DNA from 2 places in the Mesorhizobium sp. BHscii genome. Region 1 is predicted to be linked to the other one. Evidence: riboswitches for the same ligand, from Rfam matches in the RefSeq annotation. Region 1 holds a riboswitch; the other holds the start of a gene.
What was found. A riboswitch is a leader RNA that binds a small molecule or an ion and turns the genes downstream of it on or off. The one in region 1 is predicted to bind thiamine pyrophosphate.
Positions count from the first base shown of each region.

Region 2: linked by a shared signal. The riboswitch ahead of ACWTU7_RS05120 (YkoF family thiamine/hydroxymethylpyrimidine-binding protein) and the one ahead of thiB (thiamine ABC transporter substrate binding subunit) in region 1 are both predicted to bind thiamine pyrophosphate.

Region 1 is NZ_JBSPKW010000006.1:185,468-192,598, forward strand. Features, by position in the region: gene ACWTU7_RS11830 (M48 family metalloprotease) at 1-1,390, opposite strand, end outside; gene thiQ (thiamine ABC transporter ATP-binding protein) at 1,688-2,458, opposite strand; gene thiP (thiamine/thiamine pyrophosphate ABC transporter permease) at 2,455-4,074, opposite strand; gene thiB (thiamine ABC transporter substrate binding subunit) at 4,323-5,336, opposite strand; TPP riboswitch at 5,380-5,494, opposite strand; gene ACWTU7_RS11850 (thiamine diphosphokinase) at 5,597-6,241, shown strand; gene ACWTU7_RS11855 (ABC-F family ATP-binding cassette domain-containing protein) at 6,243-7,131, shown strand, end outside.
Region 2 is NZ_JBSPKW010000002.1:483,394-490,524, reverse strand. Features, by position in the region: gene ACWTU7_RS05130 (aminotransferase) at 1-965, shown strand, start outside; gene ACWTU7_RS05125 (alcohol dehydrogenase family protein) at 974-2,083, shown strand; gene ACWTU7_RS05120 (YkoF family thiamine/hydroxymethylpyrimidine-binding protein) at 2,093-2,701, opposite strand; TPP riboswitch at 2,692-2,803, opposite strand; gene ACWTU7_RS05115 (DUF2934 domain-containing protein) at 2,938-3,495, shown strand; gene ACWTU7_RS05110 (hypothetical protein) at 3,859-4,452, opposite strand; gene ACWTU7_RS05105 (aspartate aminotransferase family protein) at 4,639-6,015, opposite strand; gene ACWTU7_RS05100 (hypothetical protein) at 6,157-6,282, shown strand; gene ACWTU7_RS05095 (NAD(P)/FAD-dependent oxidoreductase) at 6,285-7,131, shown strand, end outside.

The DNA.
Region 1 (7,131 bases):
ACACTGCTGCACCGGGCGACATCGCGTTGAGCACCCTGAACAGGTCCAGCTTGCGATCGACGCCGACCATCTGCGCGGCGAGCGACCCCATGGTCTGTCCGGGCCGCACCGTGACAACGCGGATATGCAGCGGCTTCAGCGCCGCTTTCTCGGTTGCGCTCAAGATACGGAAGGAGCCGCTGACCGAGCGCGCCACGGCATCCAGCGAGGTGCTTGCGGAAGGTGCTGCGGTCAACAGCCGGTAGACCTGACCGCCGGCGCGGATCACCGCGATGTCGAACTGCCAGCCCTCGGCGCTGGCATGCGCCGTCGCCGCCTCGTTGCCATTGATCGTTTCCTGGCGCACGCTGCTTTCGTCCAGACCGGCCACCCAGCCACTGCGGATGTAGTCGGTCAGCGAGCGGCTCTTGTCGATCGAAACGCCGTCGAAGCGGATCGCTATGTCGCCTGGCCCGGTTGCCGTCACCGCCGCGGCCGAGTTGTCGATGATGAAGCCATCGGGCACCGAGAACGACACGCCGAGCCCTGGATGCAGGAAGGTTTCGCCACGCACATAGCCCTCCTCCGGTGTGTCGCCGTAGAGCAGGCCGTCTATACCGGCGAGGAAGGCGTCGCGGTCGCGCGTGCCGACGCCGGGCGCACCGAACTGGCGGGCATGACGCTGCGCCAGATCGATGCGTTGCGGAGTGTTGGGATGCGTCGCCAGGAAGTCGAGGCTGGCGTCGGTGGCGCCGCTGATAGAGCGGAAATCGGTGTAGGCCGACATGGACTGCAGGAAGCGGCCGGCGGCAAAGGGATCGAAGCCCGCCTCGCCGATCGACTTGATGCCGATGCCGTCGGCCTCAAGCTCCTGATTGCGCGAGAACTGGGCAAGCCGCAGCTTGCCGCGGATCAGTGCCGCCTTGGCGGTCGGGCTGTCGCCGAGCACATCCGAGACGACCTTGGTTGCAAACCCCTCCTCAGCCTCGAGCTGCTGGCGCTGCAAGCCGTGGTTTGCAGTGACGTGGCCCATCTCATGCGCGATGACCGCGGCGAGCTCGGCCGAATCGTTGGCCAGCGCCAACAGGCCGCGCGTGATGTAGAGATAGCCGCCCGGCAGCGCGAAAGCATTGACGTTGGGCGAATTGAGGATGGTGATGCGGTAGGTCTGGGTCGGGTTGGCGGACACCACGGTCAGGCTGCCGACGACCTTGGCGACCATGCGTTCGAGCTTGGGATCGGAATACTCGCCGCCATAGGTGGCGAGGATGCGCGGGTGCTGCGCCTTCGCCATTTCGGCGAGCTTGCTGTTGGCGGCGACATTGTCGACCGTGATCGGTTTGTTGGAAGGCTGGAAGCCGGATTCCTGAACGTCCGGAGGCGTGAACATCTGGCAGCTTGCCAGCGCCATGGCAAAGCCGGCCAGCGCGAGGAAGCGCGCCAGCGGTTTCCTTCTCACTCTGTCGGTGCCGGTCGGCAGAACAGCTTCCTTTCGGGTCTCAGCACATGGCCCCGAAAATCGGGCATCGATTTTCAGAAAGGATCATACGCACAATCAACTGCCACAGCGTCCTTCGCGCCCACAAGCACGCATGACACCGAAGTGGCAAATCACAACCTATGCCGGACCAGTATCGGAGGACCTAGCCACACTACTTTGACCATGGCAAGCAAGCACCACATCGCCTGAAGCCGGTTTGGCCGTAAATTATGTCCGCTTCCGGGCAACATCTCGTGATCCCGCGCCAAACGGACCTGCACCGATATAGTGCCGGAAGGCTTCCGGTCCAGCCTTGGTAAAAAAATCGGCGACAGTCCCGGTTGCGGCAACCGTGGCATTGTCCAGGAACACCATGTCCTGGCCGATACGGTGGGCGTCCTCCGGCTGATGCGTGACGAACAGCACCGTCATGCGCCGCTCTGCATGAACGTCGGCTACCAGATCGAGCATGTCGTCGCGCAAGGCCGGTCCGAGCGAGGCGAACGGTTCGTCGAGCAAGAGCACCGGCCGGTCGCGCACCAGGACGCGCGCGAGCGCGACGCGTTGCCGCTCGCCACCGGAGAGTTCGCGCGGCAGGGCCTGTTGCTTGCCGGCAAGGCCGACGCGCTTGAGCGCCGCGGCGACCGCAGCGTGGTCGGCCTCGGTCAGCCTGAGCGACGGTGAGCGGCCAAGGCCGACATTTCGTTCGACCGAAAGATGGGCAAAGAGATTGTTTTCCTGGAAAACCATCGACACCGGCCGCGCCGAAGGCGGTTTGGCGCCGAAATCGGCGCCGCCGATCAGCACGCGGCCCGATCGCGGCGTCTCGAAGCCGGCCACCAGATTGAGCAGTGTCGATTTTCCCGAACCGCTCGGCCCCATGATGGCGGTGATCTTCGAGGCGGCGAACTCGACATCGAATAAAAACGGCGCTTCGCCATAGCTGAACGAGACCTTTTCCAGCCGCACAGCCGTACCGCTTTCGCTGTTGAGCGTCATGATTTTTCTCCCCGTCCCAGCCAGTCCGCGGCCAGGACAAGTGCGAGACAGAGCAGGCCAAGCAGCAATGCCAGGCCTGCCGCGTCCATGGTGCGGTAGCTGCCCATGCGCGACAGCAAGAGATAAGGCAGCGTCTGCAGGGAGTCGCTGCCGAACAGGGCAATGACGCCGAGATCGCCGAGCGACAAAGCCATCGCGAACGCGAAACCGGTGGCGAGCGGCCGCCGCAGCGACGGCCAGTCGACCAGCCGGAACCGGTCCCAGCCCGAAATGCCAAGCAGTAAACAGAGCCGTTCGTGGCGTTCGCTCGCCGCATCATAGCCGGGGCGAATGGCGCGGATGGCAAACGGCATCGCCATCACCGCGTTGACGGCGACGACCATGACAGGAGCGATGGCAAAGACATCGCTGAAAGTACGCAGGAGAAGGAACCAGCCGGCGCCGATTACGATGGGCGGCACGACGAGGACGAGGCCGGCGCCGGTATCGGTGGCGTATTCGAGCAGCGCCTTGGCCTCGACGCGACGCCTCAAGGCCAGCGCCCGTCGTGCCATGACGAGCGACAGCGACAGGGCCACTGAAAGCAGCGCCGCCAGCAAGGCGAGCACGGCGCTGGTCAGCGTTGCCTGCCGAACCGCGCGCTCGGCCGCCAGCCGGCCGAGATCGGCGCCAAGGCCTGACGTCACCGTGGCCGCCATCGGCCCGGCGACGAACAGCAATGCCAGAACGATCAATGCTGCGTTCAGCACGGTCTCGGCCGTACCAGCCGAAAGAGACCGGGGCGGTGCCACCGGCAGGTTGGCGTCGCCGACGGTGTTGGCGCCAAGCCGCATCAATGCAAGCACCACGATGAAGGTCAGCGCGATCTGCAGCAGTGTCAGCGTCACCGCGCGGGCAGGATCGAAATCGAAACGCAGCGCTTGATAGATGGCGACCTCCAGTGTCGTCGCGCCCGGCCCGCCGCCCAGCGTGAGCACGATGGTAAAGGATGTGATGCAGAGCATGAAGACAAGCCCGGCGACCCCTGGCAATGCCGCACGCAGCGTCGGCCATTCAATCAACCGGAATGCGGGTCTGGCGCCCATGCCGAGCTGGCTCGCCAGCCGCCACTGGTCGGCCGGCACCGTCGCCAGCGCCTCGAGGAACAGCCGCGTCGCCAGCGGCAGATTGAAGAAGACATGGGCTACGAGGATGCCGGACAGGCCGTATATGCCCGGCCAGCCCTGACCGCCAATCGCGGTGAGCACGCCGGCGAAATAGCCGGCACGGCCATAGAGAGCCAGAATGCCGAGTGCGGCGACGATGGCCGGCAGCGCAAGCGGCACGGCGAAAAGCTGCAGGATCAAGGCACGACCAAAGAAGCGCGGATGCCGCGACAGCGCCCGCGCAACGAACAGCGCCGGCACGACGGAAAGCAGTGTCGACAGCAAAGCCTGCCACAGCGTGAAACGGGCGACACGGAAGAGGTAGGAATCGAAAGTCGACGCGGCGCCGGTCGGGTTGCGTGTAGCTTCAAGGATGAGCCCGGCGAACGCTGCGCCGATCAGCAGCGCAACAGCGGCAAGCGCGATGGTGCCGGCGGTGACGCGGGGATCGGCAGGATATCCGATATGCATGCCGCCCTGCCTGGTTCAACGATCGTCGAAGCAGAAAATATGGCTGAGGCCGAGTTCCCGCCCACGCCCCTCTGTGCTGCCGGACATCTCCCCCTCAAGGGGGGAGATTGGCAGCTTTACCCTCGCCTCAATCTTTCGACTGTTGCGATTGGCGAAAGCGGAAGTGACATCCGATCTCCCCCCTTGAGGGGGAGATGTCCGGCAGGACAGAGGGGGGCGCCGTAGAGTGATCATCTTTCAATCACAAGCTACTTGCTCATCACCGACAGCCACTCGTCGACCCAGGCCTTGCGGTTGGCGGCGACCTCTTCGGGGCTGAACAGCAAAGTCTTGGTCGGCTTGACGAGCTTGTCGAAGGCCGGATTGAGCGGCTTGTCAGTTTTGCCGGCAGGAAACATCCAGTTGGTCTCGGGGATGACATCCTGAAATTTCGGCCCGGTCATAAAAGTCAAGAACTGTTTCGCCAACGGGTTCTTCGCACCCGTGGTGGTTATGCCGGCAACCTCGATCTGCAGATATTCGCCCTCCTCGAAGGACGCCGCCTGATAGCGTTCGGTGTTTTCGGCGACCATGTGATAGGCCGGCGACGTGGTATAGGACAGCACCATCGGCGCCTCACCCTTGGTGAACAGGCCATAGGCCTCGCTCCAGCCCGGCGTCACGGTGAGCACCTTTGCCTTAAGCTTGGCCCAGGCTTCCGGCGCCTTGTCGCCATAGACCGACCTCACCCACAACAGCAGGCCGAGACCGGGCGTCGAGGTGCGCGGATCCTGGATAACGATCTTCTCATCGGCATTGCCCTCGACCAATTCCTTCAGGCTCTTCGGCGGGGTCTTTAGCTTTTCGGTGTCGTAGACGACGGCGAAATAGCCATAGTCGAACGGCACGAAAATATTGTCGCTCCAGCCACCCGGCACATTGACGTCGATGACGACGCCATGCGGCGAAAACAGGCCGGTGGCCTTGGCTTCGGCCGTCAGATTGGTGTCCAGGCCAAGCACGATGTCGGCCTTGGTTGCGGCGCCTTCCAGCTTGACGCGGTTGAGCAGGGCGACGCCGTCGGCGACCGCGACGAATTCGAGAGTACAGCCGCATTCGGCCTCGAAGGCCTTCTTCACCGCGGGGCCTGGACCCCAGTCGGCGGTGAAGCTCTCATAGGTATAGACGGTGAGTTTTTCCTGCGCGGATGCCGGCCCGATGCCGGCGAGAACGGCCGCTGCAAGCAGCATTGCCGAAACAAGAGTGTATAAAAACGTGCGCATCGGCGCCTCCTTCGTTCACGTTGAAAGGAATTGAGGCGTCGGGCTGTCCGAAACGTCTAATCCCTCCGCCGGTACAAACCGGATCAGGTTCAGCGGGTTGGCATGGTTGCCTCTCAGCTGGTCCGCGAAAATCGCGTCCAGCACCCCGTTAGAGCGTTTCGACACATAGGCCCGGCCCAGGTGTGGCGCAAGCGGAAGTTTGCCGGGCATCCGGAACGCGGCCTTCCGTTTCGCAAGCAGGGCTGGTAAGGGCCACGCATATGAGCAAATTCACCATCCTGCTTGGCGGCGATCTTATCCGCACGCCGCTGCTCGACCGCCAGGTCGCTGGCACGCGTGTCATCGCCGCCGACGCCGGCATGAGCCATGCCCGGACGCTGAGCCTGACGCCGGAACTCTGGGTCGGCGACTTCGATTCGGTGCCGGCGGATTTGCCGGACGAGCTGGCCGCCGTGCCCCGCCAGGTGTTTCCGGCAGAAAAGGACAAGACCGACGGCGAACTGGCTATCGCCGCCGCGCTCGAACGCGGCGCGACCAGCCTCGTGCTTGCCGGCGCGTTCGGTGGCAAGCGGACCGACCACGCCTTCTTGCACCTGGCGCTCAGCGTCCGACTGGCCGAGGCAGGGACGGAGGTGCTTTTGACCAGCGGCGCACAGGAAGGCATCCCCTTGCTTCGCGGGAAGGTCGGCTTCGACTACGCCGATGGCACGCTGTTTTCGATTCTCGGCTTTTCCGACCTTTCCGGCCTGAGCGTGACCGGCGCCAAATGGCCGCTGAACCATATCGAGATGGCGTTCGGCTCGTCGCTGACCATTTCCAATGAGGTCAAGGGCCGGCTCGAAATCGCGTTGGGCAGCGGCCGCGCGCTGTTGCTCGCCCACCCACTCCCGCTTACCGAAAGCTGACATGGCGCCGCCACTTCTCAATCTCGACGGGATAAAACTGACTTTCGGTGGCACGCCGCTGCTCGACGGAGCGGAACTGACGGCGTCGGCAGGCGACAAGATCGCTTTGGTCGGCCGCAACGGCTCGGGCAAGTCGACGTTGCTCAAGATCGCTGCGGGATTGATCGAGCCGCAGGACGGCGAGGTGTTCCGCCAGCCTTCGGCGACAGTGCGCTACCTGCCGCAAATGCCCGACATGGATGGTTTCGCCAGCGTCCGCGCCTACGTCGAGGCGGGGCTCGGACCCGCCGACGATCCCTACCGCGCCACCTATCTGATAGAGCATCTCGGCCTGTCCGGCGAGGAACCGCCGAATGATCTCTCCGGCGGCGAGGCGCGCCGTGCTGCCCTTGCCCGCGTCATGGCGCCGGAGCCCGACATTCTCCTCCTTGATGAGCCGACCAACCATCTCGACCTGTCGGTCATCGAGTGGCTGGAGGAGGAGCTTGGCCGCACCTCTTCGGCGCTGATCGTCATCTCGCACGACCGCCGTTTCCTCGAGCGCGTGTCACGCGCCACTGTCTGGCTCGATCGCGGCCAGACCCGCAGGCTCGACAAGGGCTTTGGCCATTTCGAGGAATGGCGCGACAACGTGCTGGAAGAAGAAGAGCGCGAGCAGCACAAGCTTGGCCGCCAGATCGTGCGCGAGGAGCACTGGTTGCGCTACGGCGTGACGGCAAGGCGCAAGCGCAACATGCGCCGGCTCGGCGAACTGCAGACCCTGCGCCAGCGTTTTCGTGGCCATCGCGGCGCCGAGGGTGCGGCGACCATGGTGGCCAGCGACGCCGCCGAATCCGGCAAGCTGGTGATCGAGGCCAAGAACATCGAGAAGAGCTTTGGCGATCTTACCG
Region 2 (7,131 bases), on a different contig from region 1:
GCCGGCCGGAGAAGAAGAAGATCATCTCGCGCTGGCGCGGCTATCACGGTTCCGGCGTCATGACGGGGTCGCTGACCGGGCTCGACCTGTTCCACAACGCTTTCGACCTGCCGCGTGCGCCGATCCTGCACACCGAGGCGCCCTACTATTTCCGCCGTGCCGACCGCTCGCTGAGCGAGGAGCAGTTTTCCCAACACTGCGCCGACAAGCTCGAAGAGATGATCCTGGCTGAAGGCCCGGACACGGTTGCCGCCTTCATCGGCGAGCCGATCCTCGGCACCGGCGGCATCGTGCCGCCGCCCGCCCTCTATTGGGAAAAGATCCAGGCGGTTCTGAAGAAGTACGATGTGCTGCTGGTCGCCGACGAAGTGGTCACCGGCTTCGGCCGGTTGGGCACCATGTTCGGCTCCGACCATTACGGCATCAGGCCCGACCTGATCACCATCGCCAAGGGCCTGACCTCGGCCTATGCGCCGCTGTCGGGCGTCATCGTCTCGGACAAGGTCTGGCAGGTGCTGGTGCAGGGTTCCGACCAGCTCGGCTCGCTCGGCCATGGCTGGACCTATTCAGCGCATCCGATCTGCGTTGCCGCCGGTGTCGCCAACCTCGAACTGATCGACGAGATGGACCTGGTGACCAACGCCGCCGAGACAGGCGCCTATTTCCGTGCCGAACTGGCGAAAGCCGTCGGCGGCCACAAAAACGTCGGCGAGGTGCGCGGCGACGGCATGCTGGCGGCAATCGAGTTCGTCGCCGACAGAAATGATCGCGTGTTCTTCGATGCATCGCAAAAGATCGGGCCGCAGGTCGCAACCGCCCTCGCCGCAAGCGGTGTCATCGGCCGCGCCATGCCGCAGGGCGACATTCTCGGCTTTGCGCCGCCGCTCTGCCTCACCCGCGAAGAGGCCGACATCATCGTCTCGAAGACGGCCGATGCGGTGAAAAGCGTGTTTGCAAACATCTGAAGATCGACATGAACGCCATGACCAAAACCCTCCCCGCCACCATGGCCGCCGTGCAGCTGACCGGTCACGGCGGGCCGGAAAAGCTCGTCTACCGCACCGACGTGAAAGTGCCCTCGCCCGCCCTAGGTGAAGTCCTGGTCAAGGTCACCGCTTGCGGCATGAACAACACGGATGTCTGGGTGCGTCAGGGCGCCTATGGCACGGAGGAAGATGCTGCCGCGGTATCGACTTGGCGCCGCCAAGGCAACACGCTGACTTTCCCGCGCATCCAGGGCACAGACACGGTCGGCCACATCGTCGCCGTCGGCGATGGCGTCTCGCCGGACCGTATCGGCGAGCGGGTGATGGTCGATTTCTCCATCTACAACCGCGACGATGATTCACTCGCCGACATCGACTATATGGGCCACGGCCGCGACGGCGGTTATGCCGAGTACCAGGCCGTGCCGGCGGAAAATGCCCATGTCGTCGCTACCGACCTGACCGATGTCGAACTTGCCACCTTCTGCTGCGCCTATCTCACAGGCGAACAGATGCTGGAACGTGCCGCACTAAGAGCTGGCGAGCGTGTGCTGGTCACTGGCGCTTCTGGCGGCGTCGGCTCGGGCATCGTGCAGCTGGCGCGGGCGCGCGGCGCCATCCCCTATGCCGTCGTCGGCAAGGGCAAGGAACAGGCGGTGCTCGACATCGGGGCCGAAGCGGTGATCACTCGTGGCATCGCCGACCTGCCCGCCGCCGTGAACGCAGCGACCGAGGGCCGGCCGATCGACGTGGTTGCTGACCTGGTCGGCGGCGCCATGTTCAACGACCTCTTGCGCATCCTCAGGCCCGAAGGTCGCTACACGACGGCCGGCGCGATTGCCGGCCCGGTCGTGCAGCTCGATCTGCGCACTATGTATCTCAAGCAGTTGCAGCTGCACGGGTCCAGTCAGGGCACGCGACACGATTTCCGCCGTATCGTCCGCTACATCGAGGACAAGAAGATCCGACCGCTGGTCGGCGGCGTCTACAAGCTCTCCGATTTCCACCGCGCCCAGGCGGATTTCATTGCCAAGGATTTCGTCGGCAAGCTGGTGGTCGTTCCGGATGCCGTCTCGGATCTCGCTGCAACCCGTTGACAGCCAAGGCTAACGAGGGCTCGGGCTGTTCGCCGACACGGTAAGGTCGAGCGCGACATGGCCTTGCGGCGCGCCGAAGCGAAGGAAAGCTTCCGACAGCGTCGCGAACACCGGTCCAGCGTCGCCCCTCAGCTTCGTGCAGAAATTCTTCGACCTGTCGAAGACCCCCGAGGCCTTGAGGAAGTCGATGCAGCCGTAGATCTCGTCCATGTGGTGGCCCTCGCCGAGCGGATAGAGCGAGAACTGCGCGGCGACCTCTTGTCCGAGATTTTTCGCACCGTCGACATGCGCCCGCGCCGCGCCGATGCGCTCGGCCAGGGACAGCTCGTGGCTGGTGCCGGAAATCGGTGTGCAGATCGGATCGTCAGGCTCGCCAGGGCAGCCACGCGACACCGTCGCCGACAACACGCAATGCACACCACTTGCCGCCGCCGAGGCGAACAGATCGCGTATGGCCGGAAAAAGCTGTTCCGGCGGGCCGACGATCAGCGTCGAGATGTCGTCGGTCTCAATGCGGAAATTTGGCCGATAGAAATCCATCGCCGAAATTGCCTTGAGGATGACGCCGACGAAATCATCGCACATCGGATACAGGGAAATCTGTGCACCTGAAAACATAGTCGCCTCGCTCCGCTGGCATTACCCAGATCAGCTTGAGGGACCGAAGGCTTGCACCTTCCATCTCAGCCCCGGCAATACGGAGCGCCCCTGTCGATATGGGCGACGTAGCAGCTGCGCGAACGATGTTCAAGCAATGGCCAGCTCTAATTTAGTCTGGCATCGTGCTGCAGGAGCCGAACTTTCTCCTCAAACCCGTTTTCCATACGGAGAACAATGCTGCACCCTTCAGCGCGATGGACGACTTGCTCTCGAGCACCGCACTAGGATTTGCTCCGGGCCACCTAAAGCATCGCAGCATCGCAACGCCGCAGGCATGGTCTTCCGGAAGCCAGCCTTCCCCTGTTTTGTCCGAAATCGCTTGCAGGGTGGGATCGTTCCGACGCTCCTTCGCGTTGGGTGAAAACCTACAAGGAGGAACGACCATGTCAGACGACAAACACGAACGCATTCGGCGCCGCGCATATGAGATCTGGGAACGAGAAGGCCAGACGCACGGTCTGCAGGAGCGCCATTGGAATCAGGCGACTGTCGAAATCGAGAACGAAGTCCGCTCGCTTGGTGCTCGCCCACTGGCAATATCTGGTGCCGATGTGCCAGCTCCCACGCAGACCCGAAGCCGAGTGAAGACAGGCAACCGCGCCGCTGGTCAATCGGATGTTGAGGCAGCGGAAGCGCTGGCGATGAGAACAGGCATCACCGGCGACCAAGCTCAAGACCTCATCGACCGCCTCGGTGACGATCCGCTGGCACTCGATGAGGCGGCGCGGAGCCTTAGAGCATCCGAAAGGTAGGCGCCGGCTGTCCAGGCAGCCCATCGCTGTACTCGACACACCGCCGCAGATTTTCAATCTCCGCCCCCAAGCGGACCGCCGCACCGGCCGAACAAATGAACACCCGCGCCTCTGGCGGAGAGAGCGGGCCGATCGGGTCGCGGTCCTGTTTCATGACGTTGGACTAAGATCGCGGTTTCGCCTTCGACGCTCGATGATGCGTCCGTTTCGACGAACAGCGTCGGCTGCCATCAGCGCCGGGAATGTTCCAGCCTCACGGCGAGCGGGCCCTGTCCTGATGAGTTCCGTCAGCGTCGCCGAGCGCTACGTTCCCCACACGAAGTCGAGGTCTGCCCGCATCGCGTGTGGGTAGAAAGCAGTGCATCAGCCCGGTTCGATTATCGCTCCCTCCACAAAACCAGTGAGGAAGGTTTTGACCCGTCGATCAGCATGGCCAGCCATCCACGTCATCGCCGCTGGTCCAACCCACAGCGACCGGTCGGGCGCACTTGGGTTTGCTGACCTGGATGGTCCGGCCGGTGCGTCCGGCCGTCGCGGATTGCGCCACTGAACGACCGAGTTCCGGTAGGTTCTCTTGATTGCACGGCACAGGAACTTGTACCTGCGTTCGACGTTGGCCGCGGCGTTAGCTTCCGCAGGGCCCGTCGAGATCGCGAAACTGCCCTCCACTATGACTGTTTCGGTCATCTTGCATCGCAGGAATTGAATCGTGGAATTCTCATCACGGCAATACCAATCGTTCTGTGCCTGAATGAACTCCGCTGAAAGCCGTGGCAGGTCCTCGGGAGACCAGATCATGCAGTAGCTGCCGATAGCAGAAATGTCTCGAGTGGTTGGGGGCGTGACCGTCTTCCACCGCGGGCCATCGACGAACAGGATAGCCGGATCGCGCAAAAGTTCGGTTACCAGAGCAGCCTCGTCATCCGTATGCATAATGAAACGAAGTTGGCTTCTCATTGTTCGACCCAATCGAGCAAGATGTCCGGTCGCGAAGACTTTGACGACCACACCCGTTTTGGAACACGGAAACAGGTCTTTAGCACTAGTTCCTAAAGTTCGTCCTTAACCCGACCTGCAACCTTAGCCGAACGCGCTGTCAGCGGCCCGAGCAGGCATAGCAGTCCGCCGAGGCAGTTTTTTGTTTCAGGTTTCAGGTCCGACCTGCTTGACCGCGGCTTCGAGCGATCTTTCAAACGCGTCGATCATCCGATCGACCTGAGGCTCGGTGATGATCAGCGGCGGGCAGAAGGCCAGCGCGTCGCCCATGTTGCGCGAGATGACGCCGTTCTGCTGCATGAAACCGTTGACGAGCCCGCCCAGCGCGCCGGCCGTCTCCCACGGCGTCTTGTCCGCCTTGTCGCCGACCAGTTCGACCGCCGCGATCAGGCCGACGCCGCGCACTTCGCCGACAAGCGGGTGCGAAGCGAACTTGCGCAGGCGCTTCTGCATATGCGCGCCGACCGTGCGCGCATTGCCGACGAGATCGCGCTCCTCGATCAGCTTCAGGTTCTCCAACGCGACCGCGGCCGCAACGGGATGGCCGCCGCCGGTGAAGCCGTGGCCGAAGGTGCCGATGCGATTGCTTTCGTCGGCAATCGGCTCGAAAACTTTTTCGTTGATCAGCAGGGCCGAGATCGGCAGGTAGGAGGAAGAGATCTGTTTCGACAGCACCATGATGTCGGGCCGGATACCGAAGGTCTGCGAGCCGAACATTTCGCCGGTTCGGCCAAAGCCGCAGATGACTTCGTCGGCAACGAGCAGGATGTCGTATTTCGACAGCACCGCCTGGATCTTCTCCCAGTAGCCGGCCGGCGGAACGATGACGCCGCCGGCGCCCATGATCGGTTCGCCGAAGAAGGCGGCGATGGTTTCCGGGCCCTCGGCCAGGATCAGCTTTTCCAAGTCGTCGGCAAGCCGGCTCGAAAACTGCTCTTCGCTCTCGCCAGGCAGCGCCTCGCGCCAGTGGTGCGGCGTCGACGTGTGCAGCACATTGGAGATCGGCAGGTCGAAGGAAATGTGGTTGTTGGGCAGGCCGGTCAGGCTTGCCGCGGCAATGGTGACGCCGTGATAGCCGCGATTGCGGCTGATGATCTTCTTGCGTGCCGGCTGGCCGAGCGCATTGGACCGGTACCAGATCATCTTCATGGCCGTATCGTTGGCCTCGGAGCCGGAATTGGTGAAATACGCCTTGCTCATCGACACTGGCGCCATCTGCACAAGCTTCTCGGCGAGATCGATCAGCGGCGAATGCGATTTGGAACCGAAGTCGTGATAGTAAGGCAGCTTGGACATCTGGCGCACCGCCGCGTCCACCAGCCGCTTCTCGGAGAAGCCGACCGCGACGCTCCAAAGCCCGGCCATCGCCTCGATGTAGCGGTTGCCGGCCAGATCCTCGACATAGATGCCGTCGCCCTTCTCGATGACGAGCGGCCCTGCCTCCTCATGCTTGCGGGCATTGGTGTAGGCGTGCAAGTGGTAGCTGATGTCGCGAGCTTCGGGAGAATTCGGTCGAGCGTCCATGATGGTTCCTGTCCTGCATGCCGGGACGTGGGTCCTGCCGCCGTTCGGCGCGCATCGCCTCTTGCATTATGCTGTTTGATGCATCTGTTTCTCGTAAGGGTGTCAAGCCCTTTCGGGAAGGGCTGGCGGATGGACATAGACATGCAGAATTTCAGCTTCGAGGCCGCAGAACGCGAGGACCTGCGCGAAGCCGTCTGTGCGCATCGCCGGGTCGTTATCGTTGAAATGCTCACCAGCAGGCACAACAACAAGGCTGAGGTGGCCTGATCATGGACCGCGTCGACTGCATCGTTGCCGGCGCCGGGGTCGTCGGCCTCGCGATCGCGCGCGAGATGGCGCAGCGCGGCATGGACACCCTGATCCTCGAAGCCGAGAACGCCATCGGCACCGGGATTAGCTCGCGCAATTCCGAGGTCATCCATGCCGGCATCTACTATCCGGCCGGATCGCTGAAGGCCCGGCTCTGCGTGGCAGGCCGGGAAAAGCTCTACCGTTATTGCCAGGAGCGGGCGGTGCCGCATGCGCGCTGCGGCAAGCTCATCGTCGCCACGAATGCCGGACAGGAGCCGGTGCTCGCTTTCATCCTGGCCAACGCCTCTGCTTGCGGCGCGGGCAACCTGACGCCCTTAACCGCCGCCGAGGCGCGCAGGCTGGAGCCGAAACTGCGATGCACGGCGGCCCTTTTGTCTCCCGCAACCGGCATCATCGACAGCCACGCCCTGATGCTGGCGCTGCTGGGCGACGCCGAGAAGCACGGGGCGACACTCAGCCTCAACACCCGCATCGTCGCCGGCCGCATCGAGAGTGGGCGCATCGTGCTCGACACGGTCGACAGCACCAGCGGCGGCTTTGAAATCGCCACCGCGCGCTTCATCAACGCCGCCGGGCTTGGCGCCACGGCACTTGCCGGCTCGCTTGACGGGCTCGACCGGCAATTCGTGCCAGAACTACGCTACGCCAAGGGCAATTATTTTTCGGTCGCCGGCCGGGCGCCGTTCTCGCGACTGGTCTATCCCATACCCGAACCCGGCGGGCTCGGCGTGCATCTGACGCTCGACCTCGACGGCGTCGCCCGCTTCGGGCCTGACGTCGAATGGACGGATCAACTCGACTATC